3 regions of the Faecalibacterium sp. IP-3-29 genome follow, and region 3 is predicted to be linked to each of the others. Evidence: a T-box and tRNA genes for the amino acid it is inferred to sense, from the RefSeq annotation. Region 3 holds a T-box; the other regions hold tRNA genes.
The links. A T-box is a leader RNA that pairs with one kind of tRNA and senses whether it is charged. The one in region 3 lies ahead of pheS (phenylalanine--tRNA ligase subunit alpha), so its partner is inferred to be a tRNA-Phe.

Region 1 (10,592 bases), 240 kb from region 3:
AAAGAAGCTGCAGGCCATTCAGGAGGCCGCCGCACAGGCTGTGAAGGATGCCTATGAGGATGAGCCCCATGCCGACGCGCAGGTGGCCATGCTCATTGCCAACCAGGCTGCCGACAACGACAATCAGGTATCGGTGGAGCAGGTGCGCCAGCAGCTGGCCGAGGAATACCCGCTGGCCGCTGTGCCCTTTGATGACTATGTGGAGAAGAGCGAGGTGCTGGAAGAGGCCGCCGCTCCTGTCACCGTGACCCCCGCCCGCATCCGCCGGATGGAGAGCCGGAGCATCCGCACCGCCAACGGCATCGAGGTCAAGATCCCCACCGAACTGCTGAACTCCGATTCCGAGCTGGAGTTCCTCCACGATCCGGACGGCAGCGTTTCCCTGCTCATCAAAAATGTGATCCTGTAAGCCGCCGCAGATGGCGTTTTCCCTCTCTGCGCGCTGGTGCTCACCGCCCTGATGTAACAGATCACCAAAACAGCCTCAGCCCTTTGAGATCGGGCTGAGGCTTTTTCATCCGCATTTTCAGCGGTTTTTGCGCTTGTTCCGGTACATATCCCGGTCGGCAGCATGGTAGACTGCGATATAATCAAAGGGGCCTTCTGTCACGGTATGGTATCCAAAGGCAACATCCAGCTTGAGGCGGTCGTCGCTCTGGCGGGCCAGCTCCCCGTGCAGCCTCTCGATCAGCTGTTCGGCCTCTTCTGCAGAGAAGTGGTTGCAGGCAATGAGGAATTCATCGCCGCCCATCCGCAGGGCCACGCTTTCCGGCGGCAGGTTTTCCCGGATCACCCGGCCCACCCGCTTGAGCAGCAGGTCGCCATACTCGTGGCCGTAGGCATCATTCACACGCTTCAGGTAGTTACAATCGCCCATAATGATCGTGATGGGCATGATGGCTCCCTTCAGTTGCTCTGCACCCTTTACCTTCAGGTAGTTGCGGTTATACAGACCGGTCAGTTCATCGTGGACGGCCCAGTTCTCGGCCTGTTTTTCCAGCCGCACCCGTTCGGTGATATCACCAATAAGCCCCACGATGCCGATGATCTTTCCCTCCAGCACAACGGGGTTCTTTTTGATCTGATAGTATGCCGTCCCATCCTTCCGGGGCACCTCGGTGATATAGCCGGTTCCCTTGCCGGTGGCAAGCACCTTCTGGTCCTGCTCATAATAAAAGCGGGCCTGTTCCTCGCTGCTCCAGATCTCCAGATCTGTCTTGCCCAGCACATCCTCTTCCTGCCCTTCTCCGTAGGGGAAGAAAGTCCTAACGTCCGAAATAAAAAGATAACGGCATTCCGTATCCTTGAAAAAGAGGTTCGCCGGTGTACTGCGCAGAAAGGTCATCACTTCTTCGTAGCCGATCGCATCGATCCACTGCATCCTGTGGCCCCTCCTTTCCATTTCTCTTTTTTATTATTTTACCACATTCTATTATACGAGCGATGCACCTGTTTTGCAAGTGTTAATTGCGTTCCCTCGACGATCCGGAAGCGGACGACTCCACCCTCGGTGCAGACAGAAAGGCCGCTGACCCATCTTGATATGAACCCCAAAAGTTAGACAAAAATCAAATTAAGCGACCCCAACGGTCTGAATCCTGTATTGCACAGGGCTCAGGCCGTTTAGTTTTAATTTGATTCGGCGATTGTTGTAATAGTCGATGTAATCGATAATGGCCTTTTCAAGCTGGTCAATGGAATCAAATTTTTCCAAATAGAACAGTTCTGTCTTGAGCAGTCCAAAGAAGTTCTCGGCAACCGCATTGTCCAGACAAGTGGCTTTCCGAGACATACTTTGCGTAATTCCTTTTGCTTTCAGTAGATTCTGGTAGGACTTCATCTGGTATTGCCAGCCCTGATCCGAATGCAGAATCAGATTGTCAACCTTGTCCGGCAGCTTTTGAAAAGCACCTTCCAGCATATCCGTGATCTGTTTGAAATTTGGATGGCGGCTCAGGTTATAGCTGACAACTTCGCCATTGAACAGATCGAGAATTGGAGACAGATAGAGTTTTTGGTCGTTCACTTTGAATTCAGTAACATCTGTGACCCATTTTCGATTTGGCTGGTTTGTCTTGAAGTGCCGTTCCAGCAAGTTTGGCGCAACTTCTCCGACTTCACCCTTGTAGGAGTTGTACTTTCTTTTTGCGCGAACCTGACAGACTAAGCCCAGCTGCTTCATGAGTTTCCGAACCGTCTTGTGATTCACACAAATATCGTTGTTGTGTAGTTCTTGTGTAATTCTGCGATATCCGTATCGCTTCTTGTTCTCATTGAAGATTGTAATGATCTGTTTTTTTACCATCTGGTACTTCGCAGGATTTTGAGACCGATGCAGGTAGTAGTAAAATGTGCTGCGAGGAAGTCCGGCAAGTTGCAGCAATGCTTTCAATGGATATTTCTGCCTTAGCTCCTGAACTACTTGTGCTTTCTGTTTTGGCGTTCCTCTTCCAGTACCAAGGCGTTCAATTTTTTTAAGTAATCGATCTCCATCCGAAGCCGTTGATTTTCTGCAATCAGATCTTCTTCTACTTGCTTATCCAGCTTTGGCTTCCGACCTTTCTGTGTCCCACCGGCGGCACAGGCTCGACCTCGACGTTCTACCAGAAGTGCCTCTTCGCCTTCTTCCAGATAGATGCGCTCCCAATCTTGAAGCGTACGTCTTGGAATTCCATACTTGCTGGATGCTTCATAAAAGCTTAATTTTTCATTGTGAAGCTGTTTGATGATTTCTACCTTTTGAGCTCCGTTGTACTTTCGTTGTCCCTTTGGCATACAAAAACACCCCATTTCCTAAACAGTATACCATACTGTCTAACAAATGGGGTGCAGTTCATCTCAGGTCAGCGGCCTTTCTGTCTGCGCTTATTCGGCTGTGTTCAGCTGCGCCTTGTGGTATTGCAGGGTATACAGTTGGTAGTAGCGGCCATGCCGGGCCAGCAGCTGCTGGTGGGTGCCCTGCTCCAGAATTTTACCGTGGGACAGCACGATGATGTTGTCCGCATGCTGGATGGTGGACAGCCGGTGGGCCACAATGAGCATGGTGCCCACGGTACGCATCTTTTCCAGCGAATCCTGAATCAGCAGCTCGGTCTCGGTGTCGATGTTGGCAGTAGCTTCGTCCAGGATCATCACGCTGGGCTTATGGATGATGGTGCGGGCAAAGCTGAGCAGCTGCCGCTGCCCGGCGGAGAAGTTGTTGCCGCGCTCACGCACCTCTTCGTCCAGCCCGTGGTCCAGCTTGTTGATGAACTTGTCGGCGTTGACGTAGCGGCAGACCTCCATGATCTCGCTGTCGGGGATACCCTCTTCCCGCAGAACGATGTTGGAACGGATGGTACCCGAGAACAGGAACACATCCTGCAGCATCTGGCCGAAGTGCCTGCGCAGGGAGGAGATCTTGATCTTGCGGATGTCGATACCGTCGATCAGGATCTGGCCCTTCTGGAACTCGTAGTTCCGGCAGATCAGGGAGAGGATGGTGCTCTTGCCGGAGCCGGTGGAACCCACAAAGGCCACCGTCTGGCGGGCATCCACATGGAAGGAAACGCCCTGCAGCACCCACTCGCCGGGAACGTAGCTGAACCACACGTCCCGGAACTCGATCTCGCCCTTCACCTCGTCCAGCTCAATGGCATCGGGGGCATCCTGCATCTTGGGCTGGATGTCCATGATGGAGAACACCTTTTCTGCCGATGCCAGCGCCGACTGCAGCCAGTTGAACTGTTCGGCCAGGTTCTGGATGGGGGTGAAGAACTTGGAGATGTACATATAAAAGGTGACGATGGTACCGCTGGAAATGGTCTGACCCAGAAAGCTGACGTTGTTCAGGTGACCCATGCCGCCCAGATAGAACAGGCACAGGATCGAGCTGACATAGAGCATATACACCAGCGGACGGAACACGCTGAACACGAAGATCTGCTCCTGATTGGCCCGGGCCAGCTTCTGGCTCTTTTGGCGGAAGTCCTCCATCTTTTCGTCCTCCCGGCCAAAGATCTGGGTGACCTTGATGCCGGACAGGTTTTCTGACAGATAGGTATTGATATCGGTGGTCGCGTTCTTGAGCTTGCGGTTGGCGCGGCGGGAGAACTTGCGGAAGATGACCGTGAAGATCACGATGAAGGGCACAAAGCAGAGCACCATCAACGTCAGCTCGTAGTTCAGGCAGAGCATGGCCACCAGAATGCCCAGAATGACAAAGCTGTTCTTGGTCAGCTGGACCAAGAGGTTGGTGAACATCATGGAGATGGCGTTGGTATCGTTGGTCACTCGGGTGACCAGCTTGCCCACCGGGATCTCGTTGAGCTGCTCGTGTGCCAAAGATTCAATGTGGCTGAACAGATCCTCGCGCAGATCGGAGATGATGCGCTGGCCCACCCGCTGCAAAATCACGGCCTGCAGGTAAGTGCTGCCCATAGAGAACACCAGCACGCCTGCATACACTGACACGCCCAGGAAGAGGGCGCGGAGTTCAAACTCCCCGGCCACCAGCTCCTCGATGCGGCCCACGATGAGGGGTGAAATGATATCGTAGGCAATGGAGAAGAGCATCAGCACGCCCACAATGAGGAATTTGCTCAGGTAGGGCCGGGCATAGCGGGCAAGGCGGCGCATGATCTCGCCGTCCTCCATGTTGCGCTCAAAGCCCATGGCGGTCTTTTTGTCCTTGACGGCGGCATAGGCTGCCACCAGCAGGGCGGTGATCACGCCGATGACAGCGCCCACCAGAACCAATGGATTCAGATGCATCATGCGTTTTCGCCTCCCTTCGTCTCATCCTCCAGCCGCTGCAGATCGACCATCCGGCGGTACTCCGGGCAGGAAGCATACAGCTGATCGTGGGGCCCGACGGCTTCCACCCGGCCCTCGTTGAGGAATACGATCTTATCCAGCCGCTCCACCGTGGAAATGCGGTGGGCAATGAGCAGGGTGGTCTTGCCTGCCCGGCTGTTCTTGAGGTTGTCCAGAATGATCTTCTCGGTGCTGGTATCCACCGCCGAGACGGAGTCATCCAGGATCAGGATGGGCGCGTCCTTGAGCAGGGCGCGGGCGATAGAGATGCGCTGCTTCTGACCACCGGACACCGTCACGCCGCGCTCGCCCAGAACGGTCTCGTAGCCGTCCTTGAAATCCACGATATTATCCCGCACATCGGCCATGCTTGCCGCCCGCTCGATGTCCTCGGGGGTGGCATCGTCCACACCAAAGGCAATGTTGTGGGCGATGGTGTCCGAGAACAGGAAATTATCCTGCGGAACGTAGGCACAGGCATTGCGCACCGAGTGGATGGAGAGGCTGTTCACATCCCTGCCGTCCACGAACAGGGTTCCGTCCGGCACATTATAGGTGCGCAGCAGCAGGTCCACCAGGGCGGTCTTGCCCGCACCGGTCTTGCCCACGATGCCCACGCTCTCGCCGGGCGCAATGGTAAAGGAGATATCCCGCAGCACATCGTACTCGCCGTCCGGGTAGCGGAAGTTCAGGTGGCGGAACTCGATGCCGCCTTTGGGGTCGGTCAGGTCGGCCACGCCGGGGCGGTCGGCCACATCGATGGGGGCATCCAGCAGCTCAGTGATGCGGTTCAGGGAGGCCCTGCCGCGGCTGGTCTTTTCGATCAGCATGGACACAGCCATGATGGGCCAGACGATGGCCTCAAAGTAGCCGATATACTCCACCAGCTGGCCGGCGTTGAATCGACCCTGATAGACCAGATAGCCGCCGTAACCCAGAATGATGCAGATCACGGACTCCACGAACAGGGTCACCAGCACCTCCAGCAGGGTGGCGATCTTCGTGTAGGTCACGTTGATCTCCTCGTTTTCCTTGTTCAGCTTCCGGAAGGCCTGCAGTTCCTTGTACTCCTTGACAAAGGCCTTGATGACCGCAATGCCGGAAAAGTTCTCCTGCGCGAAATCGGAAAGACCGGAGAAGGCCTGCTGCCGCTCCTCCCAGCGCCGGGTCATCACCTTGCTCATCTGGGTGCCGATGGCAAACATGATCAGCGCCGGGATCAGGGCCAGCAGGGTCAGCCGCACATCCATGGTCCACATCTTATAAAGGGCCAGCAGACCCAGGGTCAGCGCGTCGAAGAACATCAGCACGCCGTCGCCGAAGCACTCCTGAATGGTGTCCAGGTCGTTGGTGTACAGGCTCATCAGGTTGCCGACCTTGTTCACCTGATAGTACTGCTGGGACAGCCTGCGGCTGTGGTCGAACATCCGCTCCCGCAGGTCTGCCGCGACCCGCACCGCCGAGCCGAAGAAACAGATGCGCCACAAAAAGCGCCCAATGACCATCAGCACCACGATCCAGATCATGGGCAGGCAGATGTGCTGCAGCAGCACCTCTTTGGTAAAGAGCAGCGTCTCACCGTTCACCACCACCTGGCCAAGGTTCACACCGTTGATGACCAGCCGGTAGAGCTGGGGGATCAAAAGCTGGATGTAATCCACCGTCAGCAGGGCGGCAAGGCCCAGCAGCAGCACGGGAGCATGCTTGAGGTAATACCGGTTGATGTACTTTCCGAATATCACTGCGTTTTTCCCTCCTTTTTCAATTCCAAAAAAGCTTTCAACGTACAAAAAAGCCGCTGCATCACACGACGAATCATGTTTTGCAGTGGCTTATTTGTCTGGAGCGGCCGACGAGGCTCGAACTCGCTACCTCCACCTTGGCAAGGTGGCGCTCTACCAGATGAGCTACGGCCGCATATAAAGTGCCTCCGATCGGAATCGAACCAATGACACGGGGATTTTCAGTCCCCTGCTCTACCGACTGAGCTACAGAGGCATATAAGCTGCTTCCAGAGAAGCAGCAGCGACCCGGATCGGGCTCGAACCGACGACCCCCAGCGTGACAGGCTGGTGCTCTAACCAACTGAGCTACCGGGCCACATGGTGGAAGTTAACGGGCTCGAACCGCTGACCCTCTGCTTGTAAGGCAGATGCTCTCCCAGCTGAGCTAAACTTCCACAAAATGGAGCGGCCGACGAGGCTCGAACTCGCTACCTCCACCTTGGCAAGGTGGCGCTCTACCAGATGAGCTACGGCCGCACATTTCATGTGGTCTGCCGGGGTTTCGCTCCCGGCGACGTTGGCTATTATAGCGTAAAACGCAGGCTTTGTCAACAACAAATTTCCAAAAAATCAGACTTTTTGCAAAACACGCCTGTCTGCGCCTGTTTTTCAAAAACAAAGCCGAAACCGGAATGAAACCGAAATGTTTCAGCTTTGCGGCGGCAGACACAAAGAAAATTCGGTTGCGTTCCCTTCTTAAAGAGGTTATAATAAACTTGTCAAAAAGTTGCACAAAAACACGTCTGCTGTGCCGCGCGGGCGGGCAGACGTGTTTTTGTGCCGAGATTTTGCCAGAAAAAGGAGCAACCGCAATGTACAAGATCACTGAAAAGGTCGCGTTGAACCCCACCGTGACAAAGATGGTCATTGAAGCCCCGCTCATTGCCAAAAAGGCAAAGCCGGGCCAGTTCATCATTGTGCGCCCGTTTGAGGACAGCGAGCGCATCCCCCTGACCGTGGCCGGTTACGACCGCGAAAAGGGCACTGTGGATATCATTTTCCAGATCGTGGGCGGCACCACCATGGAGCTGAATAGCCTGAACGCAGGCGACAGCGTCCATGACTTTGTGGGTCCCTTGGGCCGCGCCACCGAGACCGAGGGCCTGAAAAAGGTCTGTGTTGTCGGCGGCGGCGTGGGCTGCGCCATCGCCCTGCCCATTGCCAAGGAGTTGCACGACCAGGGCTGCACCGTCCACAGCGTCATCGGCTTCCGTAATAAGGATCTGCTCATCCTCGAGGACGAGTTCAACGCCTGCAGTGACGAGCTGCGCATTATGACCGATGACGGCAGCTACGGCACCAAGGGTGTGGTCACTGCCGCTCTGGACGAGCTGGTGGCCGCCGGCAACCAGTATGATCTGGTCATCACCATCGGCCCGCTGATCATGATGAAATTCGTCGTCAAGACCTGCCAGAAGCACGGGCTGAAGAGCATTGTCTCCATGAACCCCATTATGATCGACGGCACCGGCATGTGCGGCGGCTGCCGCCTGACCGTGGGCGGCGAGACCAAGTTTGCCTGCGTGGACGGCCCTGACTTTGACGGTGACCTCGTCGATTTCGACGAAGCCATGGCCCGCGGCACCATGTACCGCCCCTTTGAGGCAAAGGCCCGCGAGAAGGCCTGCAATCTGTTCAAGACTGAGGAGGCAAAGTAAGATGGCTTTCAATATGGATCCCAAAAAGTGCCCCATGCCCACCCAGGACCCCAACGTCCGCAACAAGAACTTTGAGGAAGTTGCACTGGGCTATACCGAAGAGATGGCCGTGAACGAGGCAAAGCGCTGCATCCACTGCAAGAACAAGCCCTGCCAGACCGGCTGCCCCGTGGGCATCGATATCCCCGAGTTCATCGGTCATGTGGCCGAGGGCGACTTTGAAGCCGCCTATCAGGTCATTGCCCGCTCCTCCTCCCTGCCCGCCGTCTGCGGCCGTGTCTGCCCCCAGGAGAGCCAGTGCGAGGGCAAGTGCACCCGCGGCATCAAGAACGAGCCTGTGGGCATCGGCCGCCTGGAGCGCTTTGTGGCCGACTGGCACCGTGAAAACGTCCACACCGCCCCCATCGTGCCCGCATGGAACGGCCACAAGGTTGCCATCATCGGCGCTGGCCCTGCCGGTCTGACCGCCGCAGGCGACCTGGCCAAGCTGGGTTATAAGGTCACCGTCTACGAGGCCCTGCATGTGGCCGGCGGCGTGCTGATGTACGGCATCCCCGAGTTCCGTCTGCCCAAGGCCATCGTGCAGCAGGAGATCGACGGCCTGAAGAAGATGGGCGTGGATTTTGAGTGCAACATGGTCATCGGCAAGGTGCTGACCATCGACGAGCTGATGGGCGAGTACGGCTACGAGGCCGTGTTCGTCGGCTCCGGTGCCGGTCTGCCCCGCTTCATGGGCATCCCCGGCGAGAGCCTGAAGGGCGTGTACTCCGCCAACGAGTTCCTGACCCGCTCCAACCTGATGAAGGCCTACCTGCCCACCAGCAAGACCCCCATCCGCACCGGCAAAAAGGTGGCCGTTGTGGGCGGCGGCAACGTGGCCATGGATGCTGCCCGCAGCGCCCTGCGTCTGGGTGCTGAGACTGTGTACATCGTCTACCGCCGCGGCATGGCCGAGCTGCCTGCCCGTAAGGAGGAGGTCGAGCACGCCGAGGAAGAGGGCATCATCTTCAAGACCCTGTGCAACCCCGTGGAGATCCACGCCAACGACGAGGGCTTCGTCAAGTCCATCACCTGCATTGAGATGGAGCTGGGTGAGCCCGATGCTTCCGGCCGCCGCCGTCCCATTGAAAAAAAGGGCAGCGAGTTTGAGCTGGATGTGGATACCGTGATCATGAGCCTGGGCACCAGCCCCAACCCCCTGATCCGCTCCACCACCCCTGGTCTGGAGACCAACAAGCACGGCTGCATCGTCACCGAGGGCGACGAGGGCAAGACCAGCCGTGAGGGCGTGTACGCCGGCGGCGATGCCGTGACCGGTGCCGCCACCGTCATCAAGGCCATGGGTGCCGGTAAGGCAGCCGCGAAGGCCATGGACGAGTACATTCAGAATCAGTAAGTTTCCCCTATAGAAAAAAGCCGGTGCGCCAAGAAAGTGCACCGGCTTTTTCTCTTCATATCAGGCCGTTTTCTACACAATACCAATAGATGCCGTCTTCCTTCACATCGCGGCAATGGGCGGTGGCGGCGGCTTGCAGCCGGGCAGAGGCGTTGGCCATAGCGACGCCGGTGCCGACGGCTCTGAACATTTCGATATCGTTGTTGCCGTCACCGAAGGCCATGCTGTCGGACTTGTCGATGCCGTAGAATTCCAGCATCTTTTCCACGGCGATGCCCTTGCCGCCGCTGGCCGGGATGATATCCACGGCGCGGTCCCACCATGCGGCGATCTTCGCGTTCTCCACATCCTTCAGGATGGCTGGGTACTCCGCTTCCCTGCCACTCATCAGCACCTGAAAGATCTCGCCCTGCGCCATAGCATCAAAATCGTCGGCGATCACCAGCTCGACCCCGCCGATGGCAAAATACTCCGCCAGATCAGGGTCGGAGCCGTTAGCGGCCAGCCGGTCCTTGGTGGCCAACGCCATGGGCCGCCCCAACGCTTCGGCGTTCCGGCGGAGCAGGGCAATGTCCGCTTTCGGGATGAGATTTTTGAAAACATCGCGCTCCGGCGTGAAGCAATAGGAGCCGTTGTAGGTCAGGAACGCATCGAAAGTGACCCCTTCGAACTTCGGCACTTCCATGGGAGCGCGGCCGGTGGCGATGCAGAGCTTGATGCCGTTCTGCCGCAGTTTTTGCAGCGCCTCCACCGTTCTGGGGCGGATGCCCTCCTTGAGCGGCACCAGTGTGCCGTCGATGTCAAAAAAGATGATCTTGGGCTTTGTCATAGCGTTCCTCCTGCATTTTTCTTATATCATAGCACACTTGCTGCCGTTTGCCAAATGTATCCCAGTTGTTGTGCAACCTGCTCAATTTTCAGAGGTGATTTTTGTCGGCTATTTCTGGCGCATTGTGATTG
Region 2 (10,592 bases), 1.1 Mb from region 3:
CTTCTGCCTTTTCTTTTCCCAGAACCAGCTCCAGCATACTGTCAATCCGTTTCTGGGTCTCTGTTTCAAAATATCGATCGATTCTGGAGGTGTCAAACGCCGCAAAAGCCGTTGCGCCAATTGCTACTACAAAAATCAGGCTCAATAATACAGCAGTCAAACGTTTCATAATTACATCTCCCTTCGGCTTATGATGCAGTTCTGTCAAAGTACACTTCTTACAATAAAAGTATAACACGCCTTTTTTTGATGTCAATATTTTTCTTTCATGTGAAATATCTTTTGTGCATTCATACAATTATCAAGTTTCTAGTCGTTCTAAATAAGCAAAAATCCTTACAGACTAATCACAGACTGTAAGGATTTAACGAATTATTTATATTGAACGATTACAGCACCCAGACACCGTCACGGAAGAGTTCCACGATTCGTCCGTCACGGCACTTGCCGGTGATATGGCTGTCCTCTGCACCGATCATCACATCCTCATGGATGGTGGACTGGTTCATGCCGCGCTCTTCCAGCTGCTCCTTGGTCAGGCCGGTGCCGCCCTCGGTGGTACCGGGGTAGCTGGCACCAAAGGCGATGTGGCAGGCAGCGTTCTCATCGAACAGGGTGCTGTAGAACAGCGCGCCGCTGCGGTTGATGGGGCTGGATGCAGGCACCAGTGCCACCTCACCGATATGGCGGGCTCCCTCGTCGGTATCCAGCAGCCGGCCCAGCAGGTCAGCGCCCTCCTCGGCTCCATGCTCAACGACCTTGCCATCCTTGAAGGTGACATGGAATCCCTTGATGAGCTGGCCATTGAACACATAGGGCTTGGTGCCGTAGACGATGCCGTCCACCTTATCCTTGTGGGGAGCAGTGAACACTTCCTCGGTGGGGATGTTGGGCAGGAAGAACACGCCCTTCTCGTTCTTGCTGCCGGCGCTCTCCCAGCTGGCCTTCTCGGCCAGGCCCACGGTCAGGTCAGTGCCGTTGGCGCTCTCAAAGTGGACGCTCTCCAGATCAAGAGCATTCATCTTCTCGCCCAGACTGGTCAGACGGTCCAGATGTGCCTTCCACTCGTTGACGGGGTCACCACCGGTCACGCGGCAGACATCAAAGATGAGCTGCCACAGCTTCTCGATGGCAGCATCCGTATCCAGCCCGGGGAACATCTTCTTTGCCCAGGGGGCGCTGGGCATGGCGGCAATGGACCACTGCACCCTGTCGTTCATGGTGTACTCCCGCCAGGGAGCCATAAATTTCCGGTTGGCGGCGTTCACACGGCTGATCTTGGCACCATCCAGACCGGCGTAGACCTCGGGGTCATCCGCAATGAGGTGCAGCACGCAGACACTGCCCTCGCTCTCTGCGTAGTCGAGGTAGCGGCGCAGCTGGTAGGGCTTGCTGTCGGTCAGGGCTTCCTCGCTGCCCAGCTCCATCCGGGTGCGGGATACGGCATTGTCGCTCCAGTCCACCTGAACATCACGGGCTCCGGCCTCGAAGCCGCTGCGCACGCACAAGCGGGCCAGCGGGGCAGCCTCCAGCGGGCAGCGGATGATCATGGTCTGGCCCGGCTGAGGGTTCACGCCCACCCGGACGATAAAGTCAGCATATTTTTTGAGCAGTTCATCAAAGTTTTTCACAAAAGGTTCCTTTCTGCCGCAAGAAACGGCATGGTCATTTGTTTCAGTATAACCGTTTTGCGCGGAGATGTCCACCCGAACAACAAAAAAGGAGCCGCCACAAAACGCAGCAGCTCCCAGAAAATGCTATTTTCAGAACTCGATCTTGCTCTCGATATAGCTCTTGAGCTCGGAGATAGGCATACGCACCTGCTCCATGGTATCACGGTCGCGGACGGTGACGCAGTTGTCAGCTGCGATCCCCTTGGCCTCGTCACCCACGGTGTCGAAGTCCACGGTGATGCAGTAGGGAGTGCCGATCTCATCCTCGCGGCGGTAACGCTTGCCGATGGAACCGGTATCATCGTAGTCCACCATGAAGTACTTGCTCAGCTCGTTACGAATCTCCATGGCCTTGTCGCCCAGCTTCTTGCTCAGGGGCAGCACAGCACACTTGTAGGGAGCCAGAGCCGGATGCAGACGCAGGACGGTGCGGACATCTTCCTTACCCTTGGCATCGACCAGATGCTCCTCATCGTAAGCCTCGCACAGGAAGGCCAGCGCCACACGGTCGCAGCCCAGAGAGGGCTCGATCACGTAGGGGATGTAGTGCTCGTTGGTCTCGCTGTCGAAGTACTCCAGGCTCTTGCCGGAGGCCTCCTGATGGCGGGTCAGGTCGTAGTTGGTGCGGTCTGCAATACCCCACAGCTCGCCCCAGTCGGTGAACGGGAAGGCGTACTCGATATCGGTGGTGGCACGGCTGTAGAAGGCCAGCTCTGCAGGCTCATGGTCACGCAGACGCAGGTGCTCCTTCTTGATGCCCAGGCTCAGCAGCCAGTTCTCGCAGTAGTTCTTCCAGTAAGCAAACCAGTCCAGATCGGTGCCGGGCTTGCAGAAGAACTCGCACTCCATCTGCTCGAACTCACGGGTGCGGAAGGTGAAGTTGCCCGGGGTGATCTCGTTGCGGAAAGCCTTGCCCACCTGGCAGACACCAAAGGGCAGCTTGCGGCGGGTGGTGCGCTGGATGTTGGCAAAGTTGACAAAAATGCCCTGTGCGGTCTCGGGACGCAGGTAGCAGGTAGAAGAGCTGTCCTCGGTAACACCGATGGCAGTCTTGAACATCAGGTTGAACTTGCGGATGGGGGTGAAGTCATGCTTGCCGCAGACAGGGCAGACGATGTCCTCGTGGTCGGCGATGAACTGATCCATCTCATCAAAGCTCATGGCATCCACATTGACCTCGGGATGCTCCTCACCGATCAGCTTATCGGCACGGTGGCGGGCCTTGCAGGCACGGCAGTCCAGCAGGGGGTCAGAGAAGCTGGAAACGTGGCCGGTGGTCACCCAGGTCTGGGGGTTCATAATGATGGCGGCATCCAGGCCCACATTGTAGGGGCTCTCCTGGACAAACTTCTTCAGCCATGCTTTCTTGACGTTGTTCTTGAACTCAACGCCCAGGGGGCCGTAGTCCCAGCTGTTGGCAAGACCGCCATAGATCTCAGAACCGGGGAACACGTAACCACGGTTCTTGCAGAGATTGACGATCATATCAAGGGTCTTTTCGCTCTGTTCCATTGTAATAACATCCTTTCCGTCCGCGGCTGGCTTGCCGTGTCGTGTGTGTTGTTTCGGGCAGCTTTCCCCACTGCCGCGTATCTTTACTTTATCATGTTTTCTTCTTTTTGTAAAGATAACCTCGCCGTCAATGCTTCGCATTGCCACCTCTCCTAACAGGAGAGGCAAGACAGCAGCTGTGTAAATAGGGGAGCTGGCGCAAAGCGCCTGAGAGGTTCTTACTTATGATACTTCATACCGGCATTGATGGTACAGGCCCGGTAGATCTGTTCGGTCAGCACCAGGCGGGCCAGCTGATGGGGCATGGTGATGCGGCCCATACTGAATCTGAGGGCTGCGGCTTTTTTCACCTCATCGGACAGGCCGTGGGAGGAACCGATGACGAACGCCACATCCCCTGCCCCGCTGTTTGCGCGGTCGGCCAGAAACTGCGCCAGCTCATCGGAGGATATCTGCCTGCCCTCAATGCACATGGCAACGATGGCAGCACCCTTGCGGACGTTGGAGAGGATGGCTTTTCCTTCCTTCTCCAGTGCTTTTTTCACCACAGCATCGGAGGCATTTTTCTCCTCGATCTTTTCCTCCGGCAGCTCAATGATCCGGAATGCCGCAAAGGCAGCCAGACGCTTCTGGTACTCTGCCACGCCCTCGGCAAAATATTTTGCGTTCATTTTACCAATACAGATCAGGTCGATGTTTTGCATTGGGTCGTCCTTTCTTGCATATCATCATGTTCTTTGTGAAAACAAACCCTCTCAGGCGCTCCCCGCCAGCGTCCTCGCCCTCTCAGTCACCTGCGGTGACAGCTCTCCCAAAGGGAGAGCCAAGGACGTAGAGGAAACGCTTCTTGCCTCTCCCTTTGGGAGAGGTGGCAAATCCGTCAGGATTTGACGGAGAGGGCGAGCACGCTGCCCTTTACAGCAGGCTCATCTGCTCACCCTCGTCCTCGGCGCGGATAAGAGCGCCGGTGGCGGGCAGGCTGCGGACACGGTAGCGGTGGGGGTTGGCAAGCTCCAGCGTTTCTGCCGGAACGACAGATGCAATGGTCTGGTTCTTTTTCAGGGTCACAACAGCAACACCCTGGCTGTCGCGGGTGGTCTTGGCAGCGATCTGCGCCGTGTTGACCAGCAGCATCCGGCCTGCGCTGGTGCGGATGGCCAGCTCCGTGTCCTCGGGCAGGAAGAGCAGCTTTGCCAGCGGCTCCTTGTCGGAGTAGGCCTTGAGCAGCTTGCGGCGGTTCTGCTTGGTGGCGTAAGAGGCCAGCGGGATCTTTGCGCACTTGCCGCCCGCAAAGAAGAAGAGGACATAACCGCTGTAATCGCCCGTGATGACCATAGCGAGGATATTCTCGCCCTCATCCATTCCCAGACGGCCCGGCAGGTAGATGCCCATCTGGGCCACCTTGCCGTCCTCCAGCTCGTTCAGGCGCACCTTGTACACCTGCTGTTTGTCGGTAAAGAAGAGGGCCTCCACGTTGTTCCGCGTCTCCACCTGATGGATGATCTCATCGCCCTCTTTCAGCTTGTGGGCACCGGCGGTGCGCAGGCTCTGGGGCGGGATCTTTTTCAGGTAGCCCTCACGGGTAAAGAACACGGTAACGGGATAATCCGGGACAGCCTCCTCTTCGGCACCGCTCTCCTCCTCGGGCAGATCATACAGGATCTCGCTGCGGCGGGGCTGGGCGTACTTTTTGGCCACATCGTTCAGCTCATTGATGATGATGCGGCGGATGCGGGCAGGCTTTGCCAGAATATCGTTCAGGTCGGCAATGTCCTTTTCCAGCTGTTCGATCTCACCCGTCCGCTTGAGGATATACTCCCGGTTCAGGTGACGCAGCTTGATCTCAGCCACATAGTCGGCCTGCACCTCGTCGATGCCAAAGCCGATCATCAGGTTGGGCACCACCTCGGTCTCCTCCTCGGTGGTGCGGATGATATGGATGGCCTTATCGATATCCAGCAGAATGGCGGCAAGGCCCTTGAGCAGGTGGAGCCGCTTTTCCTTGCCGTGGAGATCGTAGTAGGTGCGGCGGCGGACACACTCCATCCGGAAAGCGGTCCACTCCTGCAGGATCTCCCGCACACCCATGACCCGGGGCTGACCGGACACCAGCACGTTGAAGTTGCAGCTGAAGCTGTCCTCCAGCGGGGTGGTCTTGTAGAGCTTGGCCATCAGCTTTTCCGGGTCCACGCCGCGCTTGAGGTCAAGGGTCAGCTTGAGGCCGTTCAGGTCGGTCTCATCCCGCATATCGCTGATCTCTTTGATCTTGCCCGCCTTGACCAGCTCGGCGATCTTGTCCATGATGGCTTCCACAGTGGTGGTGGGCGGGATCTGCGTGATCTCCAGCATATTCTCGCCGGGCACCACATTGTACCGGGCACGCACCTTGATGCTGCCCCGGCCATTCTCATAGACCTCCCGCATCTGGGCCTCATCGTACAGGATCTGGCCGCCGCCCACGAAATCCGGGGCTGGCATAGTGGTGGAGATATCGTGTTTGGGATCTTTCATCAGGGCCACAGTGGTGGCGCACAGCTCTGCCAGATTGAAGGAGCAGATGTTGCAGGCCATACCCACCGCAATGCCAAGGGTATTGTTGGCCAGAATAGTGGGGAAGGTCACGGGCAGCAGGGTCGGCTCGGTGGTGGTGCCGTCGTAGTTGGGCACAAAGTCCACGGTCTCCTTATCAATGTCCCGGAACAGTTCCTCGCAGACACCTTCGAGCTTGGCCTCGGTATAACGGGCAGCGGCGCAGGACATATCCCGGCTGTACGCCTTGCCAAAGTTGCCCTTGCTGTCCACAAAGGGCACCAGCAGGCTCTCGTTGCCCCGGCCCATGCGCACCATGGTATCGTAGATGGCGGCATCACCGTGGGGGTTCAGGTGCATGGTGCTGCCCACGATGTTGGCCGACTTGGTGCGGGCACCCTTCAGCAGGCCCATACCGTACATGGTGTACAGCAGCTTGCGGTGGGCGGGCTTGAAGCCATCGATCTCGGGCAGGGCGCGGGAGACGATGACGCTCATCGCGTAGGGCATATAGTTGGTCTCCAGCGTGCTGGTGATGGGATCTTCCAACACACTGCCCGCATTCAGGATCTCAACGCCGTCACCCAGCTGCGGGCGGACAGGCTTGGTCGTTTTTTTGGTTGTTCGTTTTGCCATTTTTGCTCCTCTATATCAGCATCTATATCCCGGATCCAACCCCTCAGTCTCGCATACGCTCGACAGCCCCCCTAATAGTGGGGCCCTTGGCATAGAGGGGAACTCGCAGGGCGTTCCGCAACGCCAGGGCCTCCCCTACTAGGGGAGGTGGCAATGCAAAGCATTGACGGAGGGGTTTACCTCGTCAGCTCACATCCAGATCATCCAGATATTCCGCGCCGTGCTGTGCAATATGTTCTTTTCGTCCGGCCAGGTTGTCTCCCAGCAGCAGGTCAAACACCCGGGCCGTTTCCTCCACGTCCGTGGGCAGCACCTTGATCAGGCGGCGGCTCTCGGGGTTCATGGTGGTCAGCCACATCATCTCGGGGTCATTTTCGCCCAGACCTTTGGAGCGCTGGATGGTATACTTTTTGTCGCCGATCTCCTTCAGGAAAGCTGCCTTTTCTGGCTCGGTGTAGGCAAAATAGGTGTGGTCCTTTGTGGTGATCTCATACAGCGGCGATTCCGCGATATAGACATAGCCCTCGTTGATCAGAGTGGGGGTCAGCCGGTAGAGCATGGTCAGCACCAGCGTGCGGATCTGGTAGCCGTCCACGTCAGCATCGGTACAGATGACAATCTTGTTGTAGCGCAGGTTATCGATGTTGAAGGTGGCAAGCTCCTTGTTGTGCTTGCCGCCCAGTTCCACGCCGCAGCCCATGACCTTGATAAGGTCCACGATGACATCGGACTTGAAGATGCGGGCGTAATCGGCCTTCAGGCAGTTCAGGATCTTGCCGCGGATGGGCATGATGGCCTGATATTCACTGTCGCGGCTCTGCTTGACCGCGCCCATAGCGGAATCGCCCTCCACGATGTAGAGTTCCCGGCGGGAAGCATCCTTGGTGCGGCAGTCCACGAACTTCTGCACCCGGTTGGCCAGATCGATCTGGGTGGAGAGCGTCTTTTTGATGCTCTGGCGGGTCTTTTCGGCGTGCTCGCGGCTCTGCTTGTTCACCAGCACCTGCTGGCAGATTTTCTGGGCCTCCTCCGGCTTTTCAAGGAAGTAGACCTCCAGGTAATGCTTGAGGAAATCAGTCATGGCCTGCGAGACGAACTTGTTCGTGATGGCCTTTTTGGTCTGGTTCTCGTAGCTGGTACGGGTGGAGAAGCTGGACGAGACGTAGACCAGGCAGTCCTGCACATCCTGGAAGCTGATGGCGCTCTCGCCCTTCTTATAGAGGTTCTTGTCCTTCAGGTATTTGTTGATCTGGTAGACAAAAGCCGTGCGGACGGCGTGCTCGGGGCTGCCGCCGTGTTCCAGCCAGGAGGAGTTGTGATAGTATTCCAGCAGCTGCACCTTATTGGAGAAGCAGAAGGCAGCGCTCATCCGCACCTTATAATCCGGCTGATCCTCACGGTCACGGCCGGAGGCCTCGCTTTCGCAGCTGAACACCGGGGTCAGGGTGTCCTCTCCTGCCACCTCCTGCACATAGTCGGCGATGCCGTTCTGGTAGCACCAGCTCTCCTTCCAGGGCTTGCCGGTGGCGGGGTCCTTCTCCTTTTCGTCCGTAAAGTTCAGAGTCAGGCCCGCGTTGACCACGGCCTGACGGCGCAGCACATCCTTATAGTAGCTGCCGGGCACGTCAATGTCCGTAAACACCTCATCGTCGGGCTTCCAGTGGATGATGCTGCCGGTACGGCGGCCCTTGTAGGGCTCCTTCTGCAGGCCGCCCACGTTCTCACCCCTTTTGAAGTCGAGGTGGTAATGAAAGCCGTCGCGGTAGATATCGGCGGTCATCCAGGCAGAAGCGTACTGGGTGGCGCACAGGCCCAGACCATTCAGGCCCAGGCTGAACTCGTAGTTGTCCTCGCCCTCACCGTATTTGCCGCCCGCGTACATCTCACAGAACAGCAGCTCCCAGTTGTAGCGGCCCTCGCCGTTGTTCCAGTCCACGGGCATACCGCGGCCAAAGTCCTCCACGATCACGCTGCCGTCCTTGCAGCGGGTCACATTGATGGTATCGCCGTGGCCATCGCGGGCTTCATCGATGGAGTTGGAGACGATCTCAAAAATAGAGTGGGCGCAGCCCTCCACGCCGTCTGAGCCAAAGATGACGGCCGGGCGCTTGCGCACACGGTCGGCACCCTTCAGCGAAGTAATGCTTTCGTTGCCATATTCCTGTTTTCTTGCCATGCTGTCCTCCGGGCCTGTTCTCTTGTAATGAGCAGGTCGTCAAATCAAAACGCCTTTGCTCTTTCCCTTATAATAAGTATAAGCGATGTGTAAAGAGCAAAAGCGTCGGTGTTCTTTTCTTTTATTAAACCATAGGTTGTATTACTTGTCAATTTCTTCGGGCAGATTTCTTGTCCTCCCGATCCGGCAGAAAAACGCGCAAAAAGTCATTCTTATTTTGCGCGTTGAAACGCACAAAACGAAAAAAATTTCAGTTTTTTTCAAAAAATTTGAATTTACCCCTTTACAAAATCAAAATTTCAGGTATAATAATCATCGTCCGGTGCGCCTCTGTAGCTCAGTCGGTAGAGCAGGGGACTGAAAATCCCCGTGTCATTGGTTCGATTCCGATCGGAGGCACCACCTTTCAGAAGAACAAGAATTACTCCTGTTCCTCTGATATGCGGCCGTAGCTCATCTGGTAGAGCGCCACCTTGCCAAGGTGGAGGTAGCGAGTTCGAGCCTCGTCGGCCGCTCCATAACGGAGTGGTAATAATCACTCCGGATATGGCCCGGTAGCTCAGTTGGTTAGAGCACCAGCCTGTCACGCTGGGGGTCGTCGGTTCGAGCCCGATCCGGGTCGTCTTTCCCTGTGGTGCAAGGGTAAATGCACCAATATGCGGCCGTAGCTCATCTGGTAGAGCGCCACCTTGCCAAGGTGGAGGTAGCGAGTTCGAGCCTCGTCGGCCGCTCCAAATGGAGTGGAAATATTCACTCCAAATATGGTGACGTGGCCAAGTGGTAAGGCAAGGGTCTGCAAAACCCTCATCCACCAGTTCAAATCTGGTCGTCACCTCCAAAAGTTCCCGGAAGCTGCGGCTTCCGGGATTTTTTGTTTTGCTTTTCTTTTCCCCGTTCCCGTGTTACAATGGTGATACTATTTTGCGAAGGGGGCCGGCAAAGTGCTCTTGAATTCCAGCGAATATCTGAATACCGTTGAATCCATCAAGCAGGAAATTCGCGCGGCGCAGTATCGCGCATCTGTCAGTGTCAACCGAGAGCTTCTGCTTCTCTATCATACGATCGGCAATACGATCAATGCACATAAGACCTGGGGCAGCAAATTCATTGAAAGCCTTTCTGCCGATATCAAACTTGCTTTTCCGGACGCTTCCGGTTATTCCGTTCGGAACTTGAAGTATATGGCAAAATTTGCCCTTGCTTACCCTGACGAGGAATTTGTGCAACAGCCTGTTGCACAAATTCCGTGGGGACACAATACCGTTCTCCTGGATAAGCTTTCCTCACCAGAAGAACGCCTATGGTACGCTGAAAAAGTTATTGAAAACGGTTGGTCTCGGAATGTTTTGATTCATCAGATCGAGGGTGGATTATATCAACGTCAGGCCATTGCATCAAAAATCACAAATTTTGAAGCTCGTCTGCCCGCCTCGCAAAGTGAGCTTGCCTTGCAAACGATGAAAGACCCCTATCTCTTTGATTTTATCCCTTTGAAAGAAAATATGCTGGAGCGGGATATCGAGCAGGCTCTTGTCAAAGATGTCACCAAGCTTTTGCTGGAGCTGGGCACTGGCTTTGCTTTTTTGGGCAACCAGTATCATCTGAATGTCGGCGGTGATGATTTTTATATCGACCTGCTGTTTTATAATCTGAGCCTGCGCTGTTATGTTGTGATCGAATTGAAAACCGGTGAATTCAAACCAGAGTATGCCGGACAGCTCAATTTCTATCTTTCTGCGGTAGATGGATTACTGAAAAAAGAGCAGGATCACCCTTCCATCGGCCTTCTTCTCTGCAAAAGCAAGAACGATCTGGTTGCAGAGTACTCCCTTAAAGATATGAGCAAACCCATCGGAGTCAGCGCATACCGTATCACAAGTTGCCTGCCGGAAGAGTTTGAAAATCAGCTGCCTTCTGTTGAGGATCTTCAAAAGCGAATTTTGTAAGGCAGATTTTTCCCCGTTCCCGTGTTACAATGGGGATACTATTTTTGCGGAAAGGAGGGCCTGCCATGCCCGCTGAACATCACACCACCCTGACCCCGGACACGCCGGTGCGCTACCTCA
Region 3 (10,592 bases):
AGCTTACCGAACACGCCCAGACGCTTGCCGTTGCAGTAGACGGCGGCGCTGATGCCGGGGTGGAGCCACGGGGTGGTCTCGCGCTCATAGGTGAAGGTCAGGTCAAAGCCTGCGGCCAGCGCCTCCATTGCACCCTTGACGGTGAAGAAGTCCTCCTCGGGGCCAAAGGCACCAATGCAGAGGGTCTGACGCTCATGGGGATGCTCGCTGATGGGCAGCTCCTTGGCCAGATAGACGGGAGCCATCTCGAACAGGCGGCCCTCGGCATTGCCCTTCTTGAGGTTGTCCACGATGACATTCAGCATGGACGGGGTCAGCAGGGTGCGCATGATGGACAGGTTCTCGCTGATGGGGTTCAGGATGCGGATGGCCTTGCGGGCGGCATCCTCAGCGGGGATGTGCAGCATATCCAGCTCCGCGTTGGAGTAGAAGGCCAGGGTGGATGCCTCATAGAAGCCCTGCGCAGCCAGCAGGCGCTTGGTCTTGAGCTGCTGCTTCTGCGCGTAGTTCAGGCCGCCGTTGGTGACAGAGGCGGTGTTCAGGAAGGTGGGGTTGATGTGGTCATAGCCGTACTCACGGATGACCTCCTCCGCCAGATCGGGGAAGCTCTCCACATCCTCACGGTAGAGAGGAGCAGACACATCCCAGCTGCCGTCAGCCTGCACATCCACAGTGAACTCCAGGCGCTGCAGGATATCGATCATGGTCTGCTCGGGCACAGTGATGCCCAGCACGCCGCAGATCTTGGCAGGGGTGGTCACGATGTGCTTGCGCTCCAGCGGGCGGCCATCGGTCAGGTCATACTCGAGGGTGGTGATATCGCCGCAGTCCAGCTCCTGGATCAGGTGCAGGGCACGGGCCAGGCCCAGCTCGGGAGAGTTGCGATCCACACCCTTTTCATAGCGGGCAGAGGAATCACTGTTCTGGCCCAGAGCACGGCTGGTCTTGCGGACGCAGTCACGGGCGAAGGTGGCGCACTCGAACAGCAGGCTGGTGGTGTTCTCGTCCATGCCGGAGTTGGCACCGCCCATGATGCCGGCCAGAGCCACAGGCTTCTCGGCATCGCAGATGACCAGATTGTTGGGGTTCAGGGCGAACTCCTTTTCATCGAGGGTCACGATCTTCTCGCCCTCGTGGGCACGGCGCACATCAATGGTGCGGCCGGCGACCTTGTTCAGGTCAAAGGCGTGCATGGGCTGGCCCATTTCCAGCAGGGTGTGGTTGGTGATATCCACCACGTTGCTGATGGAGCGCAGGCCGCACAGGGCCAGATGGCGCTTCATCCAGCGGGGAGATTCGCCCATGCGGATGTTGCGGACGTAGTGCGCCATATAGCGGGGGCACAGGTCAGGGGCCTCCACCTGGACGTTGATGGGAGCATCCGGCTCGCAGACAGCCTTGTAATCCATGGCGGGCATGTGTAGGGGCTTGCCCAGAATGGCAGCGACCTCGCGGGCAATGCCCAGCACGGACTGGCAGTCGGGGCGGTTTGCGGTGATGGAGATATCGAAGATATAGTCATCCAGACCGACAACGGGTGCGATGTCGGTGCCGGGAACGGAATCCTCGGGCAGGATGAGCAGACCATAGACCTCAGAGCCCGGGAACAGGTCATCGTTCAGGCCCAGCTCCTCGCCGGAGCAGAGCATACCGTTGGACTCCACGCCCTGCATCTTGCGGGCCTTGATCTTGATGCCGCCGGGCAGGGTGGAGCCATCCAGAGCGGCGGGCACGCAGTCACCCAGCTTCATATTGGCGGCACCGGTGCTGATGCGGATATCGTGGCCGTAGTCACCGCAGTCCACCACACACTTGGTCAGGTGGGTGCCCTCCTGCTTTTCCATCTCCACGATCTTGCCAACGACCACCTTGCTGATGCCTGCATCCAGCGGGATCAGCTCTTCCACCTCAAAGCCGCAGGAGAACAGCTTCTCCTCCAGCTCCTGAGCGGTAACGTCGATATCAACGAATTCTTTTAACCAACTGAAAGGTACTTTCATTGTCTGTTCTCTCCCCTCTTATTCATGGAACTGCTTGAGGAACTGCAGGTTGTTCTCGAACATCAGGCCGATGTTGTTGATGCCGTACTTCAGCATGGCGATGCGCTCGATGCCAATGCCGAAGGCGAAGCCGGAATACTCATCCGGGTCAATGTTGCAGTTCTCCAGCACCTTGCGGTTGACAACACCGCCGCCCAGAACTTCGATCCAGCCGGTGTGCTTGCACAGGGGGCAGCCCTTGCCGCCGCACTCAAAGCAGCTGACATCGACCTCCACACTGGGCTCGGTGAAGGGGAAGTAAGAGGGACGCAGGCGGGTGCGGGTGTCCTTGCCGAACAGCTTCTGCACAAAAGTGTTCAGCGCGCCCTGCAGGTCGCCCAGGGTGATGCCCTTATCCACGACCAGACCCTCCATCTGGTGGAACATGGGGCTGTGGGTGGCATCGGAATCGGAACGGAACACACGGCCGGGGATCAGCACCTTGATGGGCGGCTTCTGGCTGTCCATGGTGCGGATCTGGCCGCCGGAGGTCTGGGTGCGGAGCAGGAACTCGTCGGACAGGTAGAAGGTATCCTGCATATCGCGGGCAGGGTGATCCTTGGGCACGTTCAGGCGGGTGAAGTTGTGGTCGTCGTCCTCGATCTCAGGTGCGTCGGCCACGGCAAAGCCCATGCCGGAGAACACGTCGATGATCTGGTTGGTGACCAGCGTCAGGGGGTGCAGACCACCCACCGTGCGGGTCTTGGCGGGCAGGGTGATGTCCACAGTCTCAGCGGCGTTGCGGGCGGCCAGCTCGGCCTCCTTCACCTTGGCGGCGGCGGCATCGTAGTCTGCCTGCACCTTCTGCTTGAGCTCGTTGATGATCTTGCCCATGGCGGGGCGCTCTTCGGGCGCGACAGAGCGCAGATTCTTCATCAGCGCGGGGATCTTGCCGTTTTTGCTCAGATATTCCTGCCAGAACGAGGCCAGCGTCTCCTTGGAAGAGACCTGACCGAGGCTCTCTGCGGCCTGTTTGGCCAGCTCGTCGATCATTGCTTGCATGGAAATTCTCTCCTTCTCAGTTCGTGTTTTCAAAGCGGGGCAGCAAAAAAGGCCCCGTCCCCTGCCGGGCCATTTCTGGCCGGACAAAAGGGACGAAGCCTTTGCAAATCCAATGCTCCGCGGTACCACCCGGTTTCCGCCCTGCACAAAGAAGGGCGGCTCTCAAACGCCGTAACGGGGCGCGCCGTCCTGCCCTAATAGAAGCCGTTCGGGCAGGCCGCTCAGGAGCGAACTTCGGCACACACCCACGCGGAAGCCCTTTCAGCCGGTGAAGCTTCTCTCTTTGCTGTGGAACTGCGTGCGTACTCTCTCCGTCGCTGCGTTTTCAAGATATTCAGGTTTCATAACCGGATATCATCTTACCACACTTTGGGCCTGTTTGCAAGCCGGGGCGGCACTTTTTCCCTGAATTTTACGGTTTTGCTTGTGTTTTGGCCGAAAGTATGGTATGGTAAGCGTAACGTTTTACTGAAAGGAGGGTACACCCAGATGGGTTGGAATGGCTGCATCTTTTTCAAAAAAGGTCAGATTTAATACGTTCCGGGTCGAAGTGTACCCTTTTATTGGAAACAAAACCTCTCCGTCTGCGCTTTGGCGCAGCCAGCTCCCCTCATAAGGGAGCCAAATCGAGGAAACCTTTCAGCAAGACGTGGAGCATGATTTTCAGCGCCGCGCAGCTTTGCTGTGGGGCGCTTTTGTTTTGCCTGAACCCCTCAGACTCGCTTCGCTCGTCAGCTCCCCTAGTAGGGGAGCCTCTGGCGAAACCGGAAATTCTGCGCGGATTGCCAAGGCCTCCACTATTAGGGGAGGTGGCAATGCGTCAGCATTGACGGAGGGGTTTCGTCACAGCAAGCTTTCGTTTGCAAGGGTACACTTTCTATTTTGAAATTTCACAACGACAAATAGAAAGGGTGTTCCCCATGAATCATAAACGTAAACTCAACCTGAAAAAGCAGCTTGCCTGCATTTACACTGCCGATCTCTTCTCCGGCCTACGCATCACGGATGCGGTATGGGTGGCCCTGCTGGCGGCCCGGGGCTTCTCTCTGTGGGAGATCGGCCTGGCCGAAAGCGTGTTCCATGTTGTCAGCCTGCTGTGCGAGGTGCCCAGCGGCATGGCGGCAGACCTGCTGGGCCGGAAAAAGACCCTCGTGTCCGGCGGCGTGTGCATGGTCCTGCAAAGCCTGCTGATGGCCTTTGCGTCAGACCTGTTCACCATCTGCTTTGCCATGGGGCTGAACGCGCTGGCCATGACCATGTTCTCCGGCACCTCCACGGCGCTGCTCTACGACAGCCTAAAGCAGGAGGGCTGCGAAGAAGAATACATTCAGGTCTCCGCCAACGGCTCTCAGATCTCCATGCTGGCCAACGCCATAGGCTCCATGGCCAGCATCCTGAACCAGTTTCTCGGCTACGCAGGCTTTTATCTGCTGAACGCCGCCTTTGAGGGCATTTCCGCCCTTGCCAATATGCTGCTTGCGGAGCCCATCGTCACTGAGTCGCAGGCCAGCCGGGAAAAGCACCCGCTGCGCGCTCTGCCCGAACAGTTCCGCCAGCTGGTGCGGGACAGCCTGCATGTCCTGCGCACCTGCCCAATGGCGGTGAAGCTTATCGCATCCAGCGCCCTCATCAGCGTGCCCAGTTACCTGACCAAGATGTTTTTGCAGCAGCGGCTCGTTGAGCTGGGCTGGCCCACAGAGCTGCTCTTCCTTCCCCTGCTGCTGGGCGGTCTGGCCTGCGTTGCGGGCACTGAGATCGGCCGCAGGGTGAGATGCCGTTCCATGCGGCGGCTCTACACGGCCTGTGCCCTGCTCTGCGGTGTGGGCACTCTGCTGGTGGGTGCTGCGCCTGCCTGGGGCGGCATCCTGGGCATGATGCTGGTGCAGGGTGTGTTGGAGGTCTATCTGCTCCACGAGAGCCAGAAGCTGAACGATGCCATCCCCAGTGACCAGCGGGCCACCCTCATCAGCGTGGACGGCATGGCATACAGCCTGCTGATGATTCCCGCAAGTCCTCTGGTGGGTGCTGTCGGCGATGCCTTCGGGCAGGCTGGTGCGGGCCTTGCCCTGCTGGGCGGGGTCATCGTGCTGAGCGGCGTGGCGCTCTTGAGGAAAAAGCCGCAGGAATCCTGATACAGCAAAAAGCGGATGCGTTCCGGTGGGAGCGCATCCGCTTTGTTATTTTGCTCAGAACCGCCGCCAGGTGTCCGGCATAAAGAACACCAGCATGGGGAAGATCTCCAGACGGCCCGCCAGCATGTCAAAGATCATAACCAGCTTGGCGGGGTTGGAGTAGCTGCCAAAGTTCATCATGGGGCCCACCTGGGCAAGGCCCGGGCCGATGTTGTTCAACGTGGCGGCAATGGCGGTGAAGTTGGTCACCATGTCAAAGCCATCCAGACTGATGAGGAAGAAGGATGCCGCAAAGATGAAGATGTAGGCGGCCACATAGACATTGGTGGCACGGATGGTCTCATGGTTGACCACCTTGCCGTCCATCCGGACAGGGGCCACCACCTGCGGGTGAAGGGCCTGCTTGAGCTCCTTGCCCACAGTCTTGCCCATCAGCAGGAGGCGGCTGACCTTCATGCCGCCGCCGGTGCTGCCTGCGCAGGCACCCACAAACATCAGCATGACAAGGATCTCCTTGGAGAGGGTGGGCCACAGGTCAAAATCACAGCTGGAAAATCCTGTGGTGGTAATGATGGAACCCACCTGGAAGGCGGCGTGGCGCAGGGCCTCGCCCAAGCCGTTGTACATGCTGTAAATGTTGGCCGTGATGATGACCACAGCCACACCGATGATCACAAAGTAGGCGCGCACCTCCTCGCTAGCGGCAGCGCGGCGGAAGCGGCGCATCAGCAGCAGGAAATAGGCGTTGAAGTTCACGCCAAACAGGATCATAAAGATGGTCACGACCCACTGGACATAGGGCGACATGCTGGCAAAACTGTCATTGCGGAAGCCGAAGCCGCCGGTGCCCGCTGTACCAAAGGAGGTAAGCAGAGCTTCAAACACCGGCATCCCGCCAAACAACAGGAACACGAACTCGATGACAGTCAGGCCAAAATAAATGCCATAGAGGATCTTTGCCGTGGACTGCACCTTGGGCACCAGCTTATCCACCTGGGGGCCGGGGCTTTCGGCTTTCATCAGGTTGACATGGGAGCCGCCGGTCAGGGGCAGCAGGGAGAGCAGGAACACCAGAACGCCCATGCCGCCGATCCAGTGGGTGAAGCTGCGCCAGAACAGGATGCCCCTGGGCAGGTCCTCCACGGCGGGCAGGATGCTGGCACCGGTGGTGGTGAAGCCGGAAACGGTCTCAAACATGGCATCCACCGGGTTGGGAATGCTGCCCGTGAGCACAAAGGGCACCGCGCCCACCACACTGATGAGCAGCCAGCAGAGCGCCGTGGTGGCAAAGCCCTCCCGCATATAGAAGATCTGGCTCTTGGGCTTGATGCGGTGGAGCAGAGCGCCCGCCACCGCAGAAAGCGCTGCCGTGAGCAGGAACACGCCCAGCACCATCCACTCACCGTAGATCAGGCTGGCCATGGCGGGCAGCAGGAGCAGCGCGGCTTCGCAATAGAGGATGTAGCTCAGCAGCCGCAGAACGATCGCATAATTCATGCCGCGCCTCCGTTAATCTTCCACGATGTCCCGCAGGTCATGCAGGCCGTGCTCCAGCGTGACCACGATAACGTTGTCGCCCACCTGGATCTCATCGCCGCCGCGCGGGATCTTGATCTCGTTGCCGCGGGTGATGCAGCAGAGCAGCAGGTTCTTTTTCAGGTGGAGCTGGCTCAGGGGCACACCGGTGGCGCGGCTCTTCTCATGGACCGTAAATTCCAGCGCCTCCACACGGTCGTCCAGAATGCGGTACAGGGTCTTGATGTTGCTGCCTGCCTCGTTCTGCAAAGCGCGCACATACTGCACGATGTAATCGCAGGTCATGTACTTGGGGTAGACGATGCTGCCCAGATCAAGCCCGGCCAGGATATCATCAAATTCCAGGCGGTTGATCTTGGTGACCAGCTTGCCGTTGGAATGCTTCTTGGCAAACAGGGTCAGCAGGACATTTTCCTCGTCGATGTTGGTCAGGGCCACAAAGGCCTCGGTGGAGGTCAGGCCCTCGGAGAGCAGGAACTCGCGGTTGGAGCCGTCCTCACACAGGATCTGTGCCTCGGGCAGGGCCTGGGCCAGCACATCGCAGCGGGCAGGGTCCCGCTCCACGATCCGCACCCGGACATGGTTTTCCAGCAGCTCCTGGCTCAGGTAGAAGGCAATGGCACCGCCGCCCACGATGAGGGCATTGCGCACCGGACGCACGGCCAGATGGATGCGCTGGAAGAACTCGTGGGCCTTTTCCTGCGTTGCAAGAAAGGTGACCTGATCGCCGGTCTGGAGCACAAAATTACCGTTGGGGATGATGACCCCGCCGTTGCGCTCCACGGCACAGACCAGGATATCGCTCTTGAGCCGGGTGGGGATTTCCCGGATGGCCACACCGTCCAGTGCCTGCGCCTCGGTCAGGGTGAACTTGATCAGCCGCACCCGGCCTTCCGCAAAGGTATCGATCTTGCTGGCACCGGGGAAGCGCAGCAGGTGGGAGATCTCCCGCGCCGCCGCCATCTCTGGGTTGATGATGGCCGAAATGCCGATCTGCTTTTTGATGAAGTCCAGCTCATGGCTGTAGGAGGGGTTGCGCACACGGGCAATGGCGTGGCAGTGGCCCGCCTTTTTGGCAAACATGCAGCAGAGCAGGTTCAGCTCGTCCGAGCCGGTGACTGCAATGAACACGTCCGCCTCCTCGATCCCAGCCTCGGACAGCGTTGTGATGGAGGAGCCGTTGCCGGCAATGCCCATCACGTCATAGGATTCGCTGATATGCTCCACACGGGCCTTGTTGGTATCAATGACCGTGACATTGTGGCCTTCCTCGCTGAGCTGTCGTGCCAGCGCTGTGCCGACTTTGCCGCAGCCCACCAGAATGATCTTCATAGAAAATGTCCTTTCCGTCCCTCCCTCCTTGCGGGAAGGATGCTTTCTCAGTAGCGCTCCACGCCGTCCTTGGTGACCAGGGCGTAGACCAGCGGGGCCTCCTCGGGCTTTTCCGCACCATAGACCAGACCGCTGCGGTACTCCGCAGCAGCGGCTTCAAACTTATCTGCCGCACCGTAGAAGGTGGCCAGGCTTTCGCCCTTGTGCACATAGTCACCGCGCTTTTTGTGCAGGGTGATGCCGGCCGCAAAGTCCAGCGGGTCTCCCTTTTTCTGGCGGCCAGCGCCCAGCAGCACACTGGCAGAGCCGATCTTCTCGGCATCGTTGGCCACGATGTAGCCATCCTGCTCGGCCAGCAGCTCAAAGCTGGCTGCGGGCTGCTCAAACAGGCTGTAATCGTCCAGCACACGGGTGTCGCCGCCCTGGGCCGCAAACATCTCCTTGCACTTGGCAAAGGCAGAGCCGTCCGCGATCACAGCCTGTGCCATGGCACGGCACTCCGCTGGGGTACCCTTGCCTGCCAGCACCAGCATATTGGCGGCCAGCTGCAGGCAGACCTCGGTCAGGTCGGCAGGGCCCTTGCCCTTGAGCACGTCCATGCTCTCCATGACCTCAAGGCTGTTGCCGATGTTATGGCCCAGCGGGGTGTCCATATCGGTGATCATGGCGGCCACCCGGCGGCCATGGTGGGTGCCGATGGCGACCATCAGCTCAGCCAGCTCAATGCTCTGGTCCACGGTCTTCATAAAGGCACCGGTACCGGTGGTCACATCCAGCAGGATGGCATCAGAGCCGGAGGCCAGCTTCTTGGACATGATGGAGGAGGCGATCAGCGGGATGCAGCTGACCGTGGCGGTCACATCCCGCAGGGCGTACATCTTCTTATCCGCCACAGCAATGCCCTCGCTCTGGCCAATGACCGACAGCCCGATCTTGTTCACCTGGGCAAAGAACTCCTCCTGCGAAAGGGCAGTTCTGGTGCCGGGCACGCTCTCCATTTTATCAATGGTGCCGCCGGTATGGCCCAGGCCGCGGCCGCTCATCTTGGCGATCTTCACACCGCAGGCCGCCACCACAGGGGCGATCACAAGGGTGGTCTTATCGCCCACGCCGCCGGTGGAGTGCTTATCCACCTTGATGCCGGGGATGGGGGAAAGATCGACCATCACGCCGCTGTGGGCCATCACGTCCGTCAGCTCGGCTGTTTCTTCGTTGGTCATGCCGCGCAGGTAGACCGCCATCATCCAGGCAGCCATCTGGTAATCGGCCACTTCCCCGCTGACAAAGCCGTTGACAATGGCTTCCAACTCTTCCCGGGTGTGGGTACCGCCATCGCGCTTTTTCGCGATCAGATCATAAATACGCATCGCAATTCTCCTGTCTGACAGTATGACTTTCAATGAATTCCATTATAACAGACTTTTTGACAAAGGCAATCCACATTCCGTCTCCTTTGTCGGGTTTTGAACACCAAGGGCGCAGCTGCCCGGAAAAGCAGCTGCGCCCTTGGAACAAACCTCGCTCAGCGGGAACCCTTGTCGTAAGGGATGCCCTCAGCCTTGGGGGCCATGCTGTTTTTGGAGGTAAAGGCCAGAATGATCATGGATGCGATGAACGGCATCATGTTATAGATGTTGCTGGACCAGTGGAGCTGCGCCAGGAAGGTGGAGTCCGCAATGTTTGCCAGGCTCTTGAACACGGCAAAGAACATGGCGGCGGCACAGATGTTGAAGGGCTTCCACTGGCCAAAGATCATAACAGCCAGTGCAAGGAAGCCCGCGCCAGCCACGCCGACCTCAAAGTTCCAGGTCTGCACCGGGGGCACGATATATGCCAGACCGCCGATAGCGCCCAGCGCACCGGAAAGCAGCACACCCGCGTAGCGCATCTTGTAGACGTTGATGCCCACAGAATCGGCTGCCTGAGGATGTTCGCCGCAGGCGCGCAGGCGCAGACCGAAGCGGGTCTTGTACAGCACCACATAGCTGATGACGAGCAGCACGATGCCCAACGGCACAAAGATGCTCAGCTCCAGGCCGCCGATGCTGAACAGGAACGGCTTGTTGGAATAGTTCAGCTTGGCGCTGCCGCTGTCGCTGAAATACTTGGCAATGACCACGGCAATGGCGGTGGCCAGCAGGTTCAGGGCCGTGCCGCCGATGGTCTGGTCCGCTTTCAGGTTGATGGAAGCAAAGGCCAGAAGCAGGCTGTACACGATACCGGCCAACGCAGCCACCAGGACCGAGATCAGCACCACCAGGAACGGCGACATGTCGGCCGGAAGCATGGTCAGGGTCAGAACACCCGCCACACCGCCGATGACCATGATGCCTTCCAGCGCGATGTTGATGATGCCGGAGTGCTCACTGAACATACCGCCCAGTGCCACCAGCATCAGGACGATGCCATACAGCAGGGTATATTTGATCAAAAGCAGCATCTTACTTGCCCTCCTTCTTCGCGTTGGCCTTTTCCGCCGGGGCAGGCTCTGCGTTCACATTGGTCTTGTCCGCATTCTTGAACAGCAGCTTCTGGATCTTGCCGCGGAACA

Region 1: it has a tRNA-Phe gene. The T-box ahead of pheS (phenylalanine--tRNA ligase subunit alpha) is inferred to sense a tRNA for this amino acid. The anticodon was not compared.
Region 2: it has a tRNA-Phe gene. The T-box ahead of pheS (phenylalanine--tRNA ligase subunit alpha) is inferred to sense a tRNA for this amino acid. The anticodon was not compared.

What each region holds. Positions count from the first base shown of each region.
Region 1 covers NZ_CP094471.1:1,860,719-1,871,310, forward strand. The annotation lists gene MTP40_RS08935 (nucleoid-associated protein) at 1-409, shown strand, start outside; gene MTP40_RS08940 (sensor domain-containing diguanylate cyclase) at 527-1,381, opposite strand; gene MTP40_RS08945 (IS3 family transposase) at 1,574-2,470, opposite strand; gene MTP40_RS08950 (helix-turn-helix domain-containing protein) at 2,419-2,775, opposite strand; gene MTP40_RS08955 (ABC transporter ATP-binding protein) at 2,866-4,755, opposite strand; gene MTP40_RS08960 (ABC transporter ATP-binding protein) at 4,752-6,536, opposite strand; tRNA gene MTP40_RS08965 (tRNA-Gly) at 6,636-6,711, opposite strand; tRNA gene MTP40_RS08970 (tRNA-Phe) at 6,720-6,792, opposite strand; tRNA gene MTP40_RS08975 (tRNA-Asp) at 6,821-6,894, opposite strand; tRNA gene MTP40_RS08980 (tRNA-Val) at 6,898-6,973, opposite strand; tRNA gene MTP40_RS08985 (tRNA-Gly) at 6,980-7,055, opposite strand; gene MTP40_RS08990 (sulfide/dihydroorotate dehydrogenase-like FAD/NAD-binding protein) at 7,391-8,236, shown strand; gene gltA (NADPH-dependent glutamate synthase) at 8,238-9,632, shown strand; gene MTP40_RS09000 (Cof-type HAD-IIB family hydrolase) at 9,688-10,461, opposite strand.
Region 2 covers NZ_CP094471.1:951,032-961,623, reverse strand. The annotation lists gene MTP40_RS04575 (hypothetical protein) at 1-169, opposite strand, end outside; gene MTP40_RS04570 (aminopeptidase) at 390-1,631, opposite strand; gene MTP40_RS04565 (glycine--tRNA ligase) at 1,764-3,185, opposite strand; gene rlmH (23S rRNA (pseudouridine(1915)-N(3))-methyltransferase RlmH) at 3,404-3,889, opposite strand; gene MTP40_RS04555 (DNA gyrase subunit A) at 4,101-6,350, opposite strand; gene MTP40_RS04550 (DNA gyrase/topoisomerase IV subunit B) at 6,535-8,526, opposite strand; tRNA gene MTP40_RS04545 (tRNA-Phe) at 8,853-8,928, shown strand; tRNA gene MTP40_RS04540 (tRNA-Gly) at 8,969-9,044, shown strand; tRNA gene MTP40_RS04535 (tRNA-Asp) at 9,075-9,148, shown strand; tRNA gene MTP40_RS04530 (tRNA-Gly) at 9,185-9,260, shown strand; tRNA gene MTP40_RS04525 (tRNA-Cys) at 9,290-9,364, shown strand; gene MTP40_RS04520 (PDDEXK nuclease domain-containing protein) at 9,468-10,472, shown strand; gene recG (ATP-dependent DNA helicase RecG) at 10,538-10,592, shown strand, end outside.
Region 3 covers NZ_CP094471.1:2,100,517-2,111,108, forward strand. The annotation lists gene pheT (phenylalanine--tRNA ligase subunit beta) at 1-2,000, opposite strand, end outside; gene pheS (phenylalanine--tRNA ligase subunit alpha) at 2,019-3,041, opposite strand; T-box leader at 3,127-3,368, opposite strand; gene MTP40_RS10090 (MFS transporter) at 3,962-5,173, shown strand; gene MTP40_RS10095 (TrkH family potassium uptake protein) at 5,228-6,670, opposite strand; gene trkA (Trk system potassium transporter TrkA) at 6,683-8,041, opposite strand; gene MTP40_RS10105 (thymidine phosphorylase) at 8,089-9,408, opposite strand; gene MTP40_RS10110 (ABC transporter permease) at 9,564-10,481, opposite strand; gene MTP40_RS10115 (ABC transporter permease) at 10,483-10,592, opposite strand, start outside.